One region of the Paenibacillus algicola genome, then DNA from elsewhere that is predicted to be linked to it. Evidence: predicted binding sites of a transcription regulator. Region 1 holds the regulator's gene; each other region holds the start of a gene.
The links. Region 1 encodes Rex, which represses fermentation and respiration genes when NADH is low (regulators of the CRP and FNR family bind a similar motif). Its sites were predicted from a motif close to TTGTGAAATATTTCACAA; they were not measured.

Region 1 (5,742 bases):
CACCAAATCCCGAAGATCGGTTTCTGGCTGTAAATCGAGTTTCAAAGTGACCGTATTGCGTTTAATATCTATCTGAGAGTCATTGACTCCCTCATATTGTGACAGGACTTGAGCAATAGGATTCTGAAGAGCATAGTGACGGTACAGAAACCAGCCTCCAAAAAGCACGGAAGCCGAAACGACAACTGACAGCAAGATGGGAAATATGCGGAGCTTCAAGGTCAGTTCATCCTCTCTACATAAAGTGTACATAGGAAAGTATATCATTATAGCATTTACGACATAGCAGTTTTGAATACAAATAAGAGTATATCACATTATATATACGATTTCATTTACAACTGTGAAAATATTGAAAACAATTTGTTGTAAGCGCATTCATAGTATTGCACACCAATAAACACGCTGCCTCTGCATGAAAGGCGCGTGTTTATTCATGCTTATGGATTCGGTAATATAATATCTTCTCCGATCGGTTCACCATCGGCGAATCGAAAGAAACGGTAGCCTGTCTTGCCTTCATCACGGAAATGAAGCTGCCAGACATATTCATTCTCGTACATTCCGGGAACGAGACGCAGCATTGAGACTTCCGGAAACTGGCTGGAAATCAGGGAGGACATCTGCTTCTCACTCATGCCATCCTTCAAAGACTCTGCATGCACAAAGTCCCCTCCTGCAGGCACCCCGTCCTTCGTGAATTTCACCCATACCATAATGTTCTCACCCTTGGTGTCCAGCCCGGAAGCAACCCAGTAATTACTGTTCTCATCCCACACGGAGCGGTAGGTTTTCTCGACCTTGCCAAGTCCGCCATATTGCCTTGCAGCCTGAACGGCTGCCCGCTCTTTCTCCCAGGAGCGGGACATGACATCATTGTAGTAGATTTGAACAAAGAGCAGAACAAGCAATATGGCAGATAAGGTGAATAAGATACGTTTCGTTTTGGTTTTCAATTCAGTCCCCTCGCTCCCGCCATTATTGGGTCAAGAGAGCCTCGAAGGCTAGCTGTGCTTCCCTGCGGATCTTCTCTTCGTCCAGGGTCAGGCAAGCTCCATTCTTCACGAGCTGTCTGCCATCCACCCATACATGCTTTACATCCTTCGCCGAGGCAGAATAAACGGCATGAGAGATAAAGTCACTGTATGGCAGAAAATGCGGCTGATCCGTGTCCAGTGCAATGAAATCTGCTTTCATGCCTGCCTTCAGACGTCCCACCTGGTTCAGGAACAAGGAATCCGCTCCATATTCGGTGCCCATTCGCAGCGCCTCTGCAGCAGGAACAGCAGTAGGATCTCCACTGACGCCCTTGTGAATCAGAGCAGCGAGTCGAATTTCTTCAAACATATCCAGGTTGTTGTTGCTCGCCGGACCGTCTGTACCGAGAGATACCTTCACTCCCGCTTTCAGGAGCTCCGGTACACGGGCAATGCCGCTCGCCAGCTTCAGATTACTACCGGGATTATGAGAGACGCCGACCTGATGCGCGGCTAGAATGCTGATCTCCTCATCGGTAAGATGTACGCCGTGGGCAATCAGGCTAGGCCGGGAGAACATGCCCAGCTTCAGAAGATGCTCCACCGGCCGGACACCGTAATCCTTCACATTTTGCTCTACTTCATTGCGGGTCTCACTCATATGGGTATGCATCGGCAGATCCAGATCGATGGAAGCCTGTACAAATTTCTCAATATAGTCCGGCGGGCAGGTATACGGGGCATGTGGAGAAATCATCGTTGTAATTCGTCCATCCGCTTTTCCATGCCAGGATTTGGCGAAGTCAACCGCCTCGTTCAGCTTTCTCTGTTGTTCTTCCGGTGAGCACAGGCCGATCACCCCGCGTGTTAACACCGCCCGCATTCCAGATTGCTTCGTCACAGCCGCCACTTGATCCATATGATCATACATATCCAGGAAGGTCGTCGTGCCGCCCTTCAGCATCTCAAGAACGGAAAGAGAGGTACCCCAATAGACGTCTTGGGCCGTAAACTTCCCTTCCATTGGCCACATTTTCTCCTGCAGCCATACCTGGAGCGCCAGATCATCACCATAACCTCGCAGCAACGACATCGCTGTATGTCCATGAGTATTAATCAATCCCGGTAAAAACAGCAAATGGCTGCCGTCCATGACCTCGGTTCCCTCATCGATTTGCGGCTCCTCTTCCCCGATATACGTAATGATATCGTCCTCGATGAGCATGTATCCCGAAATGACAGTCTTTCCTTCCTCCAGCACGGCAAAGGTGCCGTTCTTAATGACCTGCTTCCGCGGTGTCATTGTTCATCTCCTCCTTCCCATTATCCAAATAGTAAGCCAGGCTTTGCAAATCTGTCGTAAAATCAGCCGTATGAATACGGATGTGAGATGGAGCCTTCAGAATGACCGGCGCGAAATTCAATATGGCCTCAATTCCAGCTGCAACCAGCATATCCGCAACATTTTGCGCCTCAATGTCCGGGACGGTGATGATGCCGATCCGAATGCTCAGCTTCTGAATCGTATCACTCAGCTCCTCCATCGGCAGCACGGTCAGGTTATTGATGCGTGTCCCCACCTTAGCGGTATGAGCGTCAAAGACCGCTACGATTTTCATATTATCCTTCAGAAAGGCATTATAGTTGGATAATGCATGTCCCAGATTTCCTGCACCGACAAGCACCACGTTAATTTGCTGATCCAGCTTCAGAATCTGGCGAATCTTCTCAATCAGATAAATGACGTCATACCCGATGCCCTTTCTCCCAAAATCCCCGAAATACGCAAGGTCCTTGCGAATCTGGGCAGGATTTAGATCCAGCCTCTGCCCCAGCTCCTGCGAGGAGACGGTGGCAACCTCTCTCTTATGCAGCTCATTCAAATAACGCAGATAGACAGGCAGTCTGCGAACCACAGCTTCCGAAATTTTATCCGATTTCATGCTTGCTCCCCCTATAGATTAAACTCAAGGCCGAACACTTTAAGTCTCTAACACTGGAACACTAACACACCTTATTCATGAATCAGGCTGAAGCCATTCCTCAATCCGAGATACCATCTGATCAGATCGCATATGCTCCATTTTCGGTCCGGGTAAAGAGTACAGAAAATACTTGCCGTAATAGGATTCAATAATTCTTGTATCATAAACAATGACGATGCCGCGGTCATTTGCAGTTCGGACGAGGCGGCCGAACCCTTGCTTGAAGCGGATGACTGCTTGCGGGACAGACAGCTTCATAAACGGATTCTTCTTCTGCTGCTGCAGCAGCTCACTCTTCGCTTCAACCAGCGGGTGGCTTGGCGGCTGAAAGGGAAGGCGGACAATGGCCAGGCAGGTAAGGGCCTCTCCTGGAATATCAACACCTTCCCAGAAGGAGCTCGTGCCCAGAAGAACCGAGGGACCGCTATCTTGAAACCGCCGGATCAGCTTGCTTCGACTCACGCCGTCCATCCCCTGTCCCAGGACGTGAATATCACGGGACTGCAGCAGCTCCTTTAACGGTTCATAGACTTGTCTCAGCATTTTGTAGGAAGTGAACAGCACCATCATTCGGCCCTGGGTCGCCACGGCCGCGTCAGCCAGCGACTGCACCAGGCTGCTGAGAAATTTGGGATCTCCCACCGTTCCCTTCACGCTCGGGAAGTCCCGGGGGACAATGAGCAGCGCCTGCTCCCGGTACTGAAACGGAGAAGGCAGCTGCACGGTGTCCAGACGGCTCTGTTCCGAGGCCTCCTGCAGCCCCAGGTTGTCAATCATATATTGGAATGATTTATCGACAGACAGGGTCGCAGAGGTGAGAATCACACTTTGCTTCTTATCAAAGAATAATGCCTTCAGCTGCTGTGATACGTCAATCGGGACAGCATAGAGCTGAAGTGACTTGCTGCGATAGCTGCTGTTGGCCTCCATCCAGTATACCGTTTCCTCGTGAGTCAGGCTCATAAAAAAGCGCAGCTCCTCCCGATGGGTGGCGAGGTCCTTAAACAAGCCGTTCAGATCCGTCACCAGACTGTCAGCGCTGTAATCATCCAGATCTTCTCTGAGCTCCTGGATCAGCACATCTCCCTGACGGGATAACTCTCCCAGGGTCAAGTAGATCTGATGCTCGATCTGCTGCAGCTCGGTCCAGGCCTTCGGCAGCTTCGACTTGGACAGCCGCAGCGTATATTGTCCTGCGTCGCCGGGAAGAGCATCCCCTCTCTCCGGAATGAGCTGGAACAGCTGCTCACTAAGCCGGTCCCAATGCTCTTTCACGCTAATAAGATCGGGGATCAGCCGATCCACAACCGCAGTCCAATCTCCAGATTTCTCATGGCCGGAGAGCTGGAGCAGCTGCCGAAGCGCCGGAAGCTGGCCGTTCTTGCTGTCCTTGTACAGACGCATCAGCGTATGCACGACCGAGAAATATTTCACGTTCAGTCCCAAATGCTTGCCAGCCACCTCTTCCAGCTGATGCGCCTCATCAATGACAAGGTTCTCGTAGGGAGGCAGCAGCTGATGGTTGGCCTTCACATCCGTAAATAGCTTGGAATGATTGGTAATGACGACATCTGCCAAGCCTGCTTCATGTCTCGCCCGGTGGTAGTAGCATTTCTTGAACCAGGGACAGGCTCTGCCCAGGCAGGAATCGGAGTCGCTGGACACACTATCCCAGAACTCGCCGTTTCGTCCGCCCAGATTCAGCTCCTCATCATCTCCCGTCTGGGTCTGAGTCAGCCACACCAGCATTTGAGCAGCAATGATAACATCTTCCTTCGGAGAGGCGAAGTCTTTTCTGTTTATTTTATGTTCAAATTTTCGCAAACACAAATAATGCTGCCTTCCCTTGAAGACGGCTGCTTTGAAAGGAAAGGGCACAACCTGATTCAGAAGAGGCACATCCCGCTCCCGCAGCTGCTCCTGCAGATTAATCGTATGGGTGCTGACAATGACCTTCTCTTCCTGCTTGACGCTCTGATAAATGGAGGGCAGCAAATAGCCGAGCGATTTGCCTGTTCCGGTTCCTGCCTCAATCAGCAGATGCTTGCGTTCATCCAAGGCCTCCATGACCTTGTTGAACATCATTTCCTGCGCTTCACGGCTCTCATAATGAGATAGCGTTTGCTGTAAATTGCGCTGAACCTGCTCCATAAATTCCGGAAAACCCACGTTCTTGAGCGGGTTACCCTCCTCTTCATCACGTACAGGCGGAATATCTGTCCAGTCCTCTACAGCCAGGGCAAGCTGACGATAGAACGTATAGCCGAGCTCACTCTCCTCATCCACCGGATGACGCTCCCGCTCTTCTCTCAAGCCATCAAAGAACCAGCCCATATCGCTGTCCTCATCGACAAACAGATCAGCCAGCCTTTGAATAGTCAGCAAGGGCAGCTTCTCCAGCTCCTCGAAACATTTCAGCAGAATATGTGCTGTTGCCAATGCGTCGCTGTCGGCCTGATGCGGCCGGTCATGCTGCAGCCCGAACTCAGCAGAAACCATGCCCAGCTGGTAGGTGTGCAAAGAGGGGAAGCATATTTTGAGAAAATGTATAGTGTCCAGAATCCGGCCGCTGAAGGGCAGGTACCCGCAGCGATCCAGTGCATTCTGCAAAAAATTAAAGTCAAACGTTACATTGTGGCCAACCAATATCACATCGTCCAGTAAAGGAACGAGCTGCATCATCATCTCTTCCAGCATCGGAGCATCTTTAACATCCTGCTCCGTGATCCCAGTCAGTCCGGTGATAAAGGGAGGTATCGGGATTCCCGGGTTTACATACG
Region 2 (5,742 bases), 2.0 Mb from region 1:
ACCAGCGCTTCCGACAAGGAATTGCTGGCGAGCCGGTTGGCTCCGTGCACACCGGTGGAGGATACCTCACCGCATGCAAACAGGCGTGAAAGACTGCTTTCGCCGTGCAGATCGGTTTTGACACCGCCCATCATATAATGCGCAGCAGGAGAAACCGGAATCCAGTCACTAGTCAGATCCAGGCCGTACCGCATGCAGGTTTCATATATAGTGGGGAAACGATGCTTGATCATTTCCGCAGATTCATGCGTAATGTCCAGATAGACGAATGTGGATCGGGTTTCCTCCATTTCGCTGACGATCGCCCGAGCGACAATATCGCGGGGAGCGAGCTCCAGCAGCTCATGATACCGGTGCATGAAGCGCTCGCCTTTAATGTTGCGCAAGAAGGCTCCTTCACCCCGCACCGCTTCCGAGATTAAAAAGCGCGGTGCACCGGGATAGCTTAACGCCGTCGGATGAAACTGAATAAACTCCATGTCGCGGACCGTAGCCCCTGCTCGGTAAGCCATAGCCACCCCATCGGAGGTCGCCACCTCCGGATTCGTCGTATATCGATACAGCTGACCGGAACCGCCTGAGCACAGCACGGTGGCTTCGCCGCGTACAAAGGTGCGGCTTCCATCCGGCATCTGCACCAGCGCTCCGAGACAGGCTCCGCTCCGGGTGACAAGATCAATCGCAAAATGATCGTCCCATACCTCTACCCGAGGATGGCTTTGAACCTTGTCGGAGAGTGCTCGCACAATCTCATGTCCTGTTGCATCTCCATTGGCATGAAGAATTCGCCGGTGACTGTGAGCCCCTTCCCGGGTGAGTGCCAGTACGCCGTTCTCCTCATCAAACAGGGTACCCAGACGGATAAGCTCCTTTACGCCTTCGGGTCCCTCATGAACGAGCACGTCAACGGCTGCCGAGGAACAGAGCCCTGCCCCTGCAAGCAGCGTGTCCTGCCGGTGATAGATCGGGGAATCATCCTCTGCCGTCACGGCAGCAATGCCGCCCTGGGCATACCGGGTATTGCTCTCCATTAGCGTCTTCTTCGTAATGAGCAGTACCTGGCGGTCCTTCGCAAGCTCAATAGCCGTATACAGACCTGCTATCCCTGAACCGATGACAATACAATCGGTGGTCACCACCGGAAGATTGCTCCAGTCTACATCAACGAGAAACGGAGGAATAACGGGAGCCTTTGAGGGGTCGATGACAGCACCGTTCATCCTATTTCACCTGCAGCATGCGTTCGAGCGATGCCCGTGCCTTATCGGCTACGGCCGGCGGAACGTAAATTTGCGGCTTCATCGTTTCCAGGCATTTCACCAGCTTCTTCAAATTATTGACCTTCATATTCGGACATACGAGAAACTTGGTAGCAAAATGAAATGCTTTATCCGGACTATCTACCCGAAGCTGATAGCCAGTTCCATCCTCGGTACCCACGATAAATTCCTTCGCCGGAGAATTCTTGCAATATTCCAAAATAGCCGTCGTGCTGCCTACGAAATCACCCAGCTCCACAACCTCTGGCCGGCATTCCGGATGAACGACAAACTCCGCCCCTGGATACTTGGCCTTCATCTCCATGACATCTTTGACGGTCAGCATATCATGCGTGTTGCAGTATCCTTCCCAAATAATCATCTTCTTGTCCGTATGCTGCTGTACATAATGACCGAGGTTCTTATCCGGTACCCAGATGATTTCATCAGAATCTACAGACTGAATGACTTTTACCGCATTGGAGGACGTGCAGCAGATGTCGGTTTCTGCTTTAATCTCCGCCGAGGAGTTAATGTAAGTCACGACCTTGGCGTTAGGGTGCTGTGCCTTCAGCTTGCGCAGTCCATCCACATTCACCATGTCAGCCATCGGACAGCCTGCGCGCTCATCCGGGATGAGCACGGTTTTGTTCGGGGCTAGAATTTTTGCGCTTTCACCCATAAAATGCACACCGCAAAATACGATGGTGTCTGCGTCGGTTTGTGCGGCTTTCTGTGCTAATAGGAAGGAATCTCCCCGAAAATCTGCGACTTCCTGTATTTCATCGCGCTGATAATAATGCGCCAGAATAATAGCGTTGCGTTCTTTCTTCAATTGGATTAAGCGTTCGCGTAACTCCCGGTTCTGTTCGGCTTTACGCTCCAGTGCTAAAGCTTCCACTTCTGACCCTCTCCCTTTATGTATTACGGCCAGATTGTCAGGCCGCAGCAATTTGAGTACAGATGCCCATCTACCTTGTGAAAAGAAACACCTGCTAGTTAACACCTAATGTACACAACGTTCTCCCGGCTGTCAACGTGATAAGATGCACAAAAAAAACCGGAAAACAAGGGATGTTCTCCGGTTCTATCTGTATATAACGCTGCAGCGTCAGTTTTGGCGATATTACTACGTTAATCTGCCGCCTTGGTCTGACCCGCCTGGAGGCTTATCGTCAGGATTGCTGTTCTCCGGCTGATCATTGTCCATTGGATTGTTCGGAATTTCTCCCGTGTTGGAACGCTCTTCCTGGTCTTTGCCCTGAATGCGAACACGTACGTCTCCAATGCTGTCGATGACCGGTTCACCGCTCTCGGAGGAGCCGCCTTCACCGTCGTTGCCGGAATCCACAGAACCTGTCTCGATCAATTGCTTGATCTGATCCAGCTCCAGCGTTTCCTTCTCCAGCAAGGTGTTTGCAATCAGATGCACTTCCTTCGCATGCTCGGTCAGGAGCTGGCGGCATTTCTCATAGCAATCCTGAATGAAATGCTGCATTTCCTGATCGATCTCGTATGCGATCTGATCACTGTAGTTCTGCTCGTGTCCGATATCCCGGCCCAGGAACACCTGTCCCTGAGAAGTGCCGAACTGCATCGGTCCGAGCTTCTCGCTCATGCCGTACTCCACAATCATGCTGCGGACAATGCTCGTTGCCTGCTGGAAGTCACTGTATGCACCGGTACCGATTTCGCCGATAAACAGCTCCTCCGCTACGCGTCCGCCCAGCAAGCCGGTAACCCGGTCCAGAAGCTCCTGCTTCGTCACGAGCATGCGGTCTTCCTTCGGCAGCATAATCACATATCCGCCCGCGCGTCCGCGCGGAATGATCGTTACCTTATGAACCATATCGGCATGCTCCAGGAAGTAACCAACGATAGTATGGCCCGCTTCATGATAAGCAACAATCCGCTTCTCGCGGTCACTGATCACGCGGCTGCGCTTCTCTGTACCGACGATGACACGGTCAATCGCCTCGTCAACCTCTTGCATGGAGATGTCCTTCCGGTTGCGCCGTGCAGCGAGCAGGGCCGCCTCGTTCAGGAGGTTCTCCAGGTCCGCACCTGTAAAGCCTGTCGTCCGCTTCGCAATAACATCCATCTTCACGTCTTTCGTGAGCGGCTTGTTACGGGCGTGAACGTTCAGTACCGCTTCGCGACCCTTCACATCCGGACGGTCCACCGTGATCTGGCGGTCAAAACGTCCAGGACGCAGCAATGCAGGGTCCAGAATGTCCGGACGGTTGGTTGCAGCAACGATAATAATGCCTTCGTTCGCACCGAAGCCATCCATCTCAACCAGGAGCTGGTTCAGTGTCTGCTCGCGCTCATCGTGGCCGCCGCCCAAGCCGGCGCCGCGCTGACGACCGACAGCGTCAATCTCGTCAATAAAGATAATACATGGGGCATTCTTCTTCGCATTCTCAAACAAATCCCGGACACGGGATGCACCGACACCGACGAACATTTCGACGAAGTCAGAACCCGAGATGCTGAAGAACGGAACGCCGGCTTCACCGGCAACAGCACGAGCAAGAAGCGTCTTACCCGTACCCGGAGGGCCTACAAGCAGCACGCCCTTCGGAATGCGGGCTCCTACCGTGTTAAACTTGCGCGGATCCTTCAGGAAGTCGACAACCTCCACCAGTTCCTGCTTCTCTTCATCCGCACCGGCCACATCCTGGAATGTCACCTTCTTCTTCTCTTCGTTATACAGGCGGGCCTTGCTCTTGCCAAAGTTCATGACCTTGCCGCCGCCGCCCTGCGCCTGATTAAACAGGAAGAAGAACAATGCGAACATAATGATCAGCGGAATAAAGGAGGACAGCAGCGTCAGCCAGATGCTCGGTCCTTCCGTTTTCTTAATATTAAAGGCCACCTCATTAGCTTCGCTGGCGCTCACGAGCTCTTCCATCGCGGCATCCGTTGCCGGGATGTAGGTCGAGAAATCCTCAAATTCCTCTTCGCCTCTAGGCTCTCTATATGAGCCGGTTACCAAGTAAGCATAACCGTCAAATTGAGCCGTTATTTCCTCAATATTATCGGCCTTAATCTGTTGCCGCAGCTCATCATACCTAGGGGTATCGGCTACTTCGTTCCCATTGGTCACGAATTGTACGATGCCCACCACGACTAAAAATAGAATCAAATAAAAACCAGAATTCCGGATGAACCGACTCATCCCCTACCTCCTCTCAAAGACACATAAGATATTTTAACACAGCCTGTCTGGCTATCTCAACAAAGCAAAGGACCGACCGATATCTCCGGTCTTTGCGGTCAGCCATTTCAGCTGCTGTAAATCTCCGGTTTTAAAATCCCGATATAAGGGAGGTTGCGGTAATGCTCGGCGTAATCCAGACCATAGCCCACAATAAAGGCATCCGGAATCACAAAGCCGGTATAGTCCGCCGTCAGCTCCACGGTGCGTCCGGACGGCTTGTCAAAGAGCGTCACTACAGATACCGTCTTCGCCTTGCGGTCCTCCAGCAGCTTAATCAGATAGCTCAGGGTAAGCCCGCTGTCGATAATATCCTCCACGATGAGCACATCGCGGCCTTCCACCGACTGGTCGAGATCCTTGATGATCTTGACGACGCCTGAAGATTTCGTGGAAGCCCCATAGCTGGATACCGCCATGAAGTCCAGCTCAATCGGTACTGTGATGTTCTTAACCAGGTCCGCCATAAAAATAAACGCGCCCTTCAGCACGCAAATAACCAAGGGATCGCGGCCTTCATATTCAGAGCTCAGCTTCTGACCCAGCTCCTTAATCTTTGCCTGTAGTTCTTCTTCACTAATTAGTACTTCTTGAATGTCATTCTGCAACCTGAGACAACCTCCTACGTGTTTGTATCGTCTAGACGAAAAAGCCGGGCTGTCCCCTGCATTACGCCTCTCCCGCATCCGACAGCGTAAGGCGCAGAATACGGGTAGTATGCTGCCCGACAGCAGCGTGAACAGAACGTCGTACGCCCGGGATCCAGATCAAGGTGCCAAGCCCGTCACAAACAATGGGAATGGCCTGGCGGGCTGACGGAGGGATTTTCTCGTTGATGAGAATATCCTTTACCTTTTTGCTTCCGTTTAATCCCATCAGCTTCATCTTGTCACCGGGCTGCCTGGAACGGACAATCAGGGGGAAGTGCAGGTGATCGGCATCGAAAAAAGCTTCCGCATTCAGCATGCGGGGATGCGATTCCAGTCGTGCTTCGTCCCACAGCTCCAGCTTGAGCCTGCGTTGAATCTCCGGCAGCAGGAGCTCGAGCTCCTGGGGAGAATGCAGCTCATATATGTAGTTTAGACAGACGGGAGGACCGTTCATAAAGGATACTGTATCGTACTCGCGGATACAGCAAATGCCTTCCCCTAGATCCAGACTCCACGAATTAGAAATGTCCTGCGCAATGCGTCTTCGGATCAATTCAATCTTCGTAAAATCCGAAATTTCACGGTCAGGCGACAGGTAATTTAATATTAGTTT
Region 3 (5,742 bases), 260 kb from region 1:
AGATCTTATTGCGGTTCTCTTCCGTTCCATATTCCAGAGGCTGAGTGGCATCTATCTTCATACCGTATCACCCCGCAGTTTCTTTTCAGTTTGGGCGACTTCTTCCGCTGGAATGTAGTAGCCGTGGTCTCTGTCAAAGGACATGGTGGCCATGATGATCAGAACGGCCAGGCCGGCTGGGATCGCCAGGCTCCACCAGCTGAATACCACGAAGAATCCGAGGAAGAAGAACGCGATGCCAAGGACAAATGGCTTGCCCGAATTGCTTGGCATATGAATCTTCTCAATTTTCTTATCAAACAGGGAACGCTTCTCTTTCTTGGCAAACCAGTATTCATCCCGCTGCTTAATCTCCGGAACAACGGCGAAGTTATACACGGGAGCCGGACTTGGAATGGACCATTCCAGAGAGCGTCCGTCCCAAGGATCGCCGGTCTTATCACGCGGCTCGTAGCGGGTACTCCAGTAAATGTTGTACACCAGCAGGATAAACCCGATGGTCAAGCCGATCGCACCTACCATCGACAGCATATTCAGCGGACCGAAGCCGGTCTCTTCCGAATACGTGTACATCCGGCGCGTCATGCCCTGCAGACCCAGGAAGAACAGTGGGAAGAAGGTCACGTTAAACGAGATAATAATGAACCAGAAAGCGGTTTTGCCTTTACGCTCGTTCAAGCGGAAGCCGAACACTTTCGGGAACCAGTAGTGGAAGCCGGCGATGACGGCAAACACGGTACCCGGGATGAGCACATAGTGGAAATGCGCCACCAGGAACATCGTATTATGATACTGGTAGTCGGCACTGGCCATAGCCAGCATAACGCCGGTTACCCCGCCGATCGTAAAGATCGGAATGAAGGCCAGGGAATACAGCATAGGTGTCGTAAACTGGATTCGCCCTCGATGGAGCGTAAAGAGCCAGTTGAATATTTTAACCCCGGTCGGTACAGCAATCGCCATCGTGGTGATGGAGAAGAAGCCGTTGACCATAGCACCTTGACCCATCGTGTAGAAATGGTGTGCCCATACGATAAAGGACAAGGCAGAGATGACGAGCATACTGAGTACCATGGAGGTGTAGCCGTACAGATTTTTTCTGGCAAAGGTCGAGATGATCTCACTGAAAATCCCGAATGCCGGCAGTACGACAATGTAAACCTCAGGGTGTCCCCATACCCAGAACAGGTTGGCCCAGAGCATATCCATGCCGCCGTTCTGCATCGTAAAGAATTGGGTGCCGAACTGACGGTCCAGCATCATCAGCAGCAATGCAATCGTCAGGACAGGGAAGGCGAAGATGATGATCACGCTTGTGATCAGAACCGACCAGGTGAACATCGGCATCTTCATCAGCGTCATGCCCGGTGCACGCATCTTGAGGATGGTGACAATAAAGTTCACACCGGTCATCAGAGTACCAATCCCTGAAATCTGGATGGATAACGAGTAATAGTTGTTCCCCACATGCGGGCTCAGCTCAGGTCCGGCGAGCGGGAAGTATGCCGACCAGCCGGCATCCGGAGAGCCCCCGATCACAAACGAGATGTTAAAGAGCATCGCTCCGGCGAAGAAGAGCCAGAAGCTGATCGCATTCAGCCGAGGGAAAGCAACGTCGCGCGCCCCGATCTGGAGCGGGATGATAACGTTCATCAGGCCGAAGATAAATGGCATCGCCATAAACAGGATCATAATAACCCCGTGTGTTGTAAAAATCTCATTGTAGTGCTGTCCGTCCAGGAATTTCATATCCGGCATGGACGTTTGCGCCCGCATCATAATCGCATCGACGCCGCCGCGGAACAGCATGATGAGTGCAGCCAAAATGTACATGACCCCGATTTTTTTATGATCAACGGTTGTCAGCCATTCTTTCCACAGGTATCCCCATTTCTTGAAGTAGGTCAAGCCTACTACAATGGCCAGGGAAACGAGAACGATACTAACCATGGCGCCATAGATTAATGGTTCACCGGTAACGAAAAATTCGTCCCATTTCATAAGGGCTTATCTCCTTTCAGGATGTACAGGGGAGAGGGGGCAGTATACGCAAATTTACGCCATCTGCCTCAGCCTCATCAGTCCCTAGTGACCTTCGTGGTTGTTGTGAGTAGAATCTTCATTAGAAGTGTCCGGCTCGACATTGGGCTCGCCATCGAACTCCACTTCCTCTTCAGAGGTTGCCGGCTCCGGGAACTTCTGCTTCTTATCCTGATGATCTGTATGACCATTGGAATGGTGGCCATCCTCCGGCGGAGGACTGAATTCGAGATGCGTACTGGAGAAGGACATTCTGCCAACATGAGGGGTCACCAGAAGGTCATCAAACTGCTCCTCGGTCAGATCCTTCTCATTCGCCTTCACGTCTTCTACCCACTCTTCAAATTCAGCAGCAGGCATCGCCAGCGCTTCAAAGTCCATATGGGCGAAGCCTTCACCACTAAAGTTTGCGTTCTTACCCATATATGAGCCCGGAACGTCTGCTACCATGTTAATCTTCGTAACCATGTCACTCATGGCATATTTCTGACCGGCAAGCTGTGGAATCCACAAGCTCGTAATCGGACCGTAAGAATACATGCGGAACTCGATAGCACGGTTGGTCGGGAGGTTCACATAATTGACAGTCTCAATGCCTTGTTCCGGATAGCTGAAATGCCATTTCCAGTTGGAGGTGGAAGCGTAGATAACCAGCGGCTCCTGATCTTCATAGCCCTCCGGCACGTTCTCAACAGCTATGGTTGATTTGACTGTCACTACGGAAAGGATGATTACAATAATGATCGGAATAATCGTCCATGTAATCTCCAGCAGCTTGCTGCCCTCATCGTGCGGCGGCTCGTAGCCTTCATTGGATTTTCTAGCGCGGTATTTGACCAGCATATAGATGTAAAGAACGTATACCACAGCCAGAATGCCGACCATCATGAAGATAGAAAATATGATTGTATCGGACAGGGTCCTTGCAGCCGGACCTTTCGGATCCAAGACGGTCAATGAACTACAGCCCGATAAAAGCAAGGTTATACTCATCAACAATGCAAATAACGGCCCTCGTTTTTTCATGGTGTACCCCTTTCTGACATATTAAATCTCACATTCGCTTGTCACTTCATAATCCTATAGTAATGACTATTTTCATTCGTTGCAAAACCCATTACATTGTATATTTAACATTTTATGGTTTAACTTTGACGAACACCGTAACGTTTTGTGATCAAATTGTTTCAAAAAGACTCTCAAGAAGAGCAAAACCCTGTCGTTATGCGGTTTTTAGTGAGTTCAAACTTTGTTCAAATATTCACGAGTGTTCCCAGATTCGTCACAAATCACCGCCTCCAAATACGCTGTAATGCCTGGTGGGTAAGGGTTATTTGCCCAAAATAGCCTTGAATAAATCAGTTTGATCCTAAAGCAAATAAGATATGTAGTCCACTGTGCAGGGCTGAAAGCACATCTCAGCCAAGCTGAGTAAAAAGCTCACATGCGTTATTTAAAGCATTCACCTTCTTTTGAATCGAAAGAGTCAGTATCTGGGTCTTTGCAACGCTCAGAATTAGTTAGCGCACACTATAAATGTTTCCCTTGAGAAAAATCGTTGACAAACCGCAAAAATCACGTTATTTTGTTATCAAGCATATATTTTGCCCAAGGGAAATTTAATTGTTTCATCCCACACAATAATGAATAATATGGTTAAGGGGGAAATTTGAAGATGTTGTCTCACATGAAGAAGGTTTGGATTCCTGCAACGCTCATTCTGGTGCTGGCTTTGGCTGGCTGTGCCGGATCAAATGAGAAAAACGGCAGTACGGCTGAAGGCAAAATCAACATTGTTACCACGATCGCTCAAATTGCAGAGCCGGTTTCTGTCATCGGCGGTGACAAGGTGCAGGTGTCTAGTCTTATGGGTCCTGGTGTTGATCCTCATCTGTACAACGCTACTCAAGGTGACATCAGCAAACTCGACCAAGCAGATATTGTGTTTTACAGCGGGCTGCATTTAGAAGGGAATATGACGGAAGTATTTGAGCAGATTGGCAAATCCAGACCTGTAGTTGCGATTAGTGAATCTGTATCCGAGGATCAGCTTCTGACCGATGAAACAGGCGCTATTGACCCTCATGTCTGGTTCGACCTCGAGTTATGGGAGGTTTCATTAACGGCAGCGGTCGAGGAGATGAAGACATTTGCTCCGGAGCATGCAGAGGAATTTGAGAACAATAAGCTGAAATATTTCGAAGAACTGCAGGCGCTCAAGCAGGAAGCTCAGGAGAAGCTGGCTTCAATCCCCGAGAATCATCGCGTGATCGTAACGGCACATGATGCGTTCGGCTATTTCGGCAGAGCCTATGATATGGAGGTTGTTGGACTCCAGGGACTAAGCACGGAGGATGAGATCAGCGTATCGGATATTGATCAAACGATTGATATTCTAATGCAGCATCAGGTTCCTGCCGTATTTGTAGAAAGCAGCATTAATTCCAAGTCCGTTGAAGCGGTAGTGGAGGGGGCGTCCAGTAAAGGGCTGGATGTAAAGCTGGGCGGTGAGCTGTTCTCTGATGCGATGGGCGATGAGGGAACCGCAGAAGGAACCTACCTGGGCATGTACAGACACAATGTTAACATCATCTATGAGGCGCTGGCCGGAAAGGGAGAGTAATGCATGAGTGTGATTGAGGTTCAAGGCATAACCGCATCATACCGGAAGAATCAAGTACTTAAAGATGTGAATTTTACGGTTGAGCCTGGCACGCTGACGGCCATCATTGGACCTAACGGTGCCGGGAAGTCAACTCTGCTCAAGGTGCTGCTGGAGCTTCATCCGAAGCTCTCCGGCTCCACCGCTTTCTTCGGCTCTTCTCTGCAGAAGATGAAGAAGCGGATCGGTTACGTTCCGCAGCGGGGCTCGGTGGATTGGGATTTTCCAACGAATGCATTAGATGTCGTCACCATGGGGCTCTATGGCCAAATAGGCTGGCTTCGACGTCCAAACCGCTCTCATCGTGAACGCGCTATGGCATGTCTGGAGCAAATGGGGATGGCCGACTACGCTAATCGGCAGATCAGTCAGCTGTCCGGCGGTCAGCAGCAGCGGGTGTTTCTGGCTCGGGCGCTGGTACAGGAAGCAGATCTGTATTTTATGGATGAACCGCTTGCCGGGGTTGACGCCGCAACCGAGAAAGCGATTATGCATACCTTAAAGGAGCTTAAAGATAGAGGCAAGACCGTGATGGTCGTGCATCATGACCTCCAGACGGTGGAGGATTATTTCGATCATGTACTGCTGCTGAACCGCTCGGTATGGGCTCACGGACCCACGGAGGAAGTATTTACACAGGAGAATGTTTACCGTACCTACGGCGGAACATTGCGCTGGATGAAGGAGGCGTAACGAATGTTATCTTGGTTATCGCCGAATACACAGTGGGTCCTGCTCAGTACGTTGATCTTAGGCATGGCTGCGGGGATGATCGGCTGCCTGGCCTATTGGAAGAGACAGAGCCTCATGAGTGACGCATTGTCTCACGCCGCCCTGCCTGGCGTAGTTATTGCCTTTGCGCTCACTGGAGTCAAGAGCCTGCCCGTGCTGCTTATCGGTGCTGCAATCAGCTCTTTGCTGGGTGCGCTCATGATTCAGGGCATTCGTTCCTCCAGCAGGATTAAAGAGGATACTGCGATGGGCATTATATTATCTGTGTTTTTCGGATTTGGCATCATGATGCTGACCCTGGTTAGTCG

Region 2: the regulator Rex is predicted to act here: its motif matches at 2,236-2,253, upstream of nadA (quinolinate synthase NadA).
Region 3: the regulator Rex is predicted to act here: its motif matches at 3,290-3,307, upstream of qoxA (cytochrome aa3 quinol oxidase subunit II).

What each region holds. Positions count from the first base shown of each region.
Region 1 is NZ_CP040396.1:2,037,997-2,043,738, reverse strand. Features, by position in the region: gene E6C60_RS09325 (cation transporter) at 1-195, opposite strand, end outside; gene E6C60_RS09320 (cell wall elongation regulator TseB-like domain-containing protein) at 441-956, opposite strand; gene E6C60_RS09315 (amidohydrolase) at 979-2,280, opposite strand; gene E6C60_RS09310 (redox-sensing transcriptional repressor Rex) at 2,255-2,920, opposite strand; gene dinG (ATP-dependent DNA helicase DinG) at 2,996-5,742, opposite strand, start outside.
Region 2 is NZ_CP040396.1:58,364-64,105, reverse strand. Features, by position in the region: gene nadB (L-aspartate oxidase) at 1-1,220, opposite strand, end outside; gene nadA (quinolinate synthase NadA) at 1,222-2,160, opposite strand; gene ftsH (ATP-dependent zinc metalloprotease FtsH) at 2,389-4,440, opposite strand; gene hpt (hypoxanthine phosphoribosyltransferase) at 4,548-5,087, opposite strand; gene tilS (tRNA lysidine(34) synthetase TilS) at 5,149-5,742, opposite strand, start outside.
Region 3 is NZ_CP040396.1:2,300,421-2,306,162, forward strand. Features, by position in the region: gene qoxC (cytochrome aa3 quinol oxidase subunit III) at 1-61, opposite strand, end outside; gene qoxB (cytochrome aa3 quinol oxidase subunit I) at 58-2,001, opposite strand; gene qoxA (cytochrome aa3 quinol oxidase subunit II) at 2,086-3,066, opposite strand; gene E6C60_RS10640 (metal ABC transporter solute-binding protein, Zn/Mn family) at 3,728-4,663, shown strand; gene E6C60_RS10645 (metal ABC transporter ATP-binding protein) at 4,667-5,395, shown strand; gene E6C60_RS10650 (metal ABC transporter permease) at 5,399-5,742, shown strand, end outside.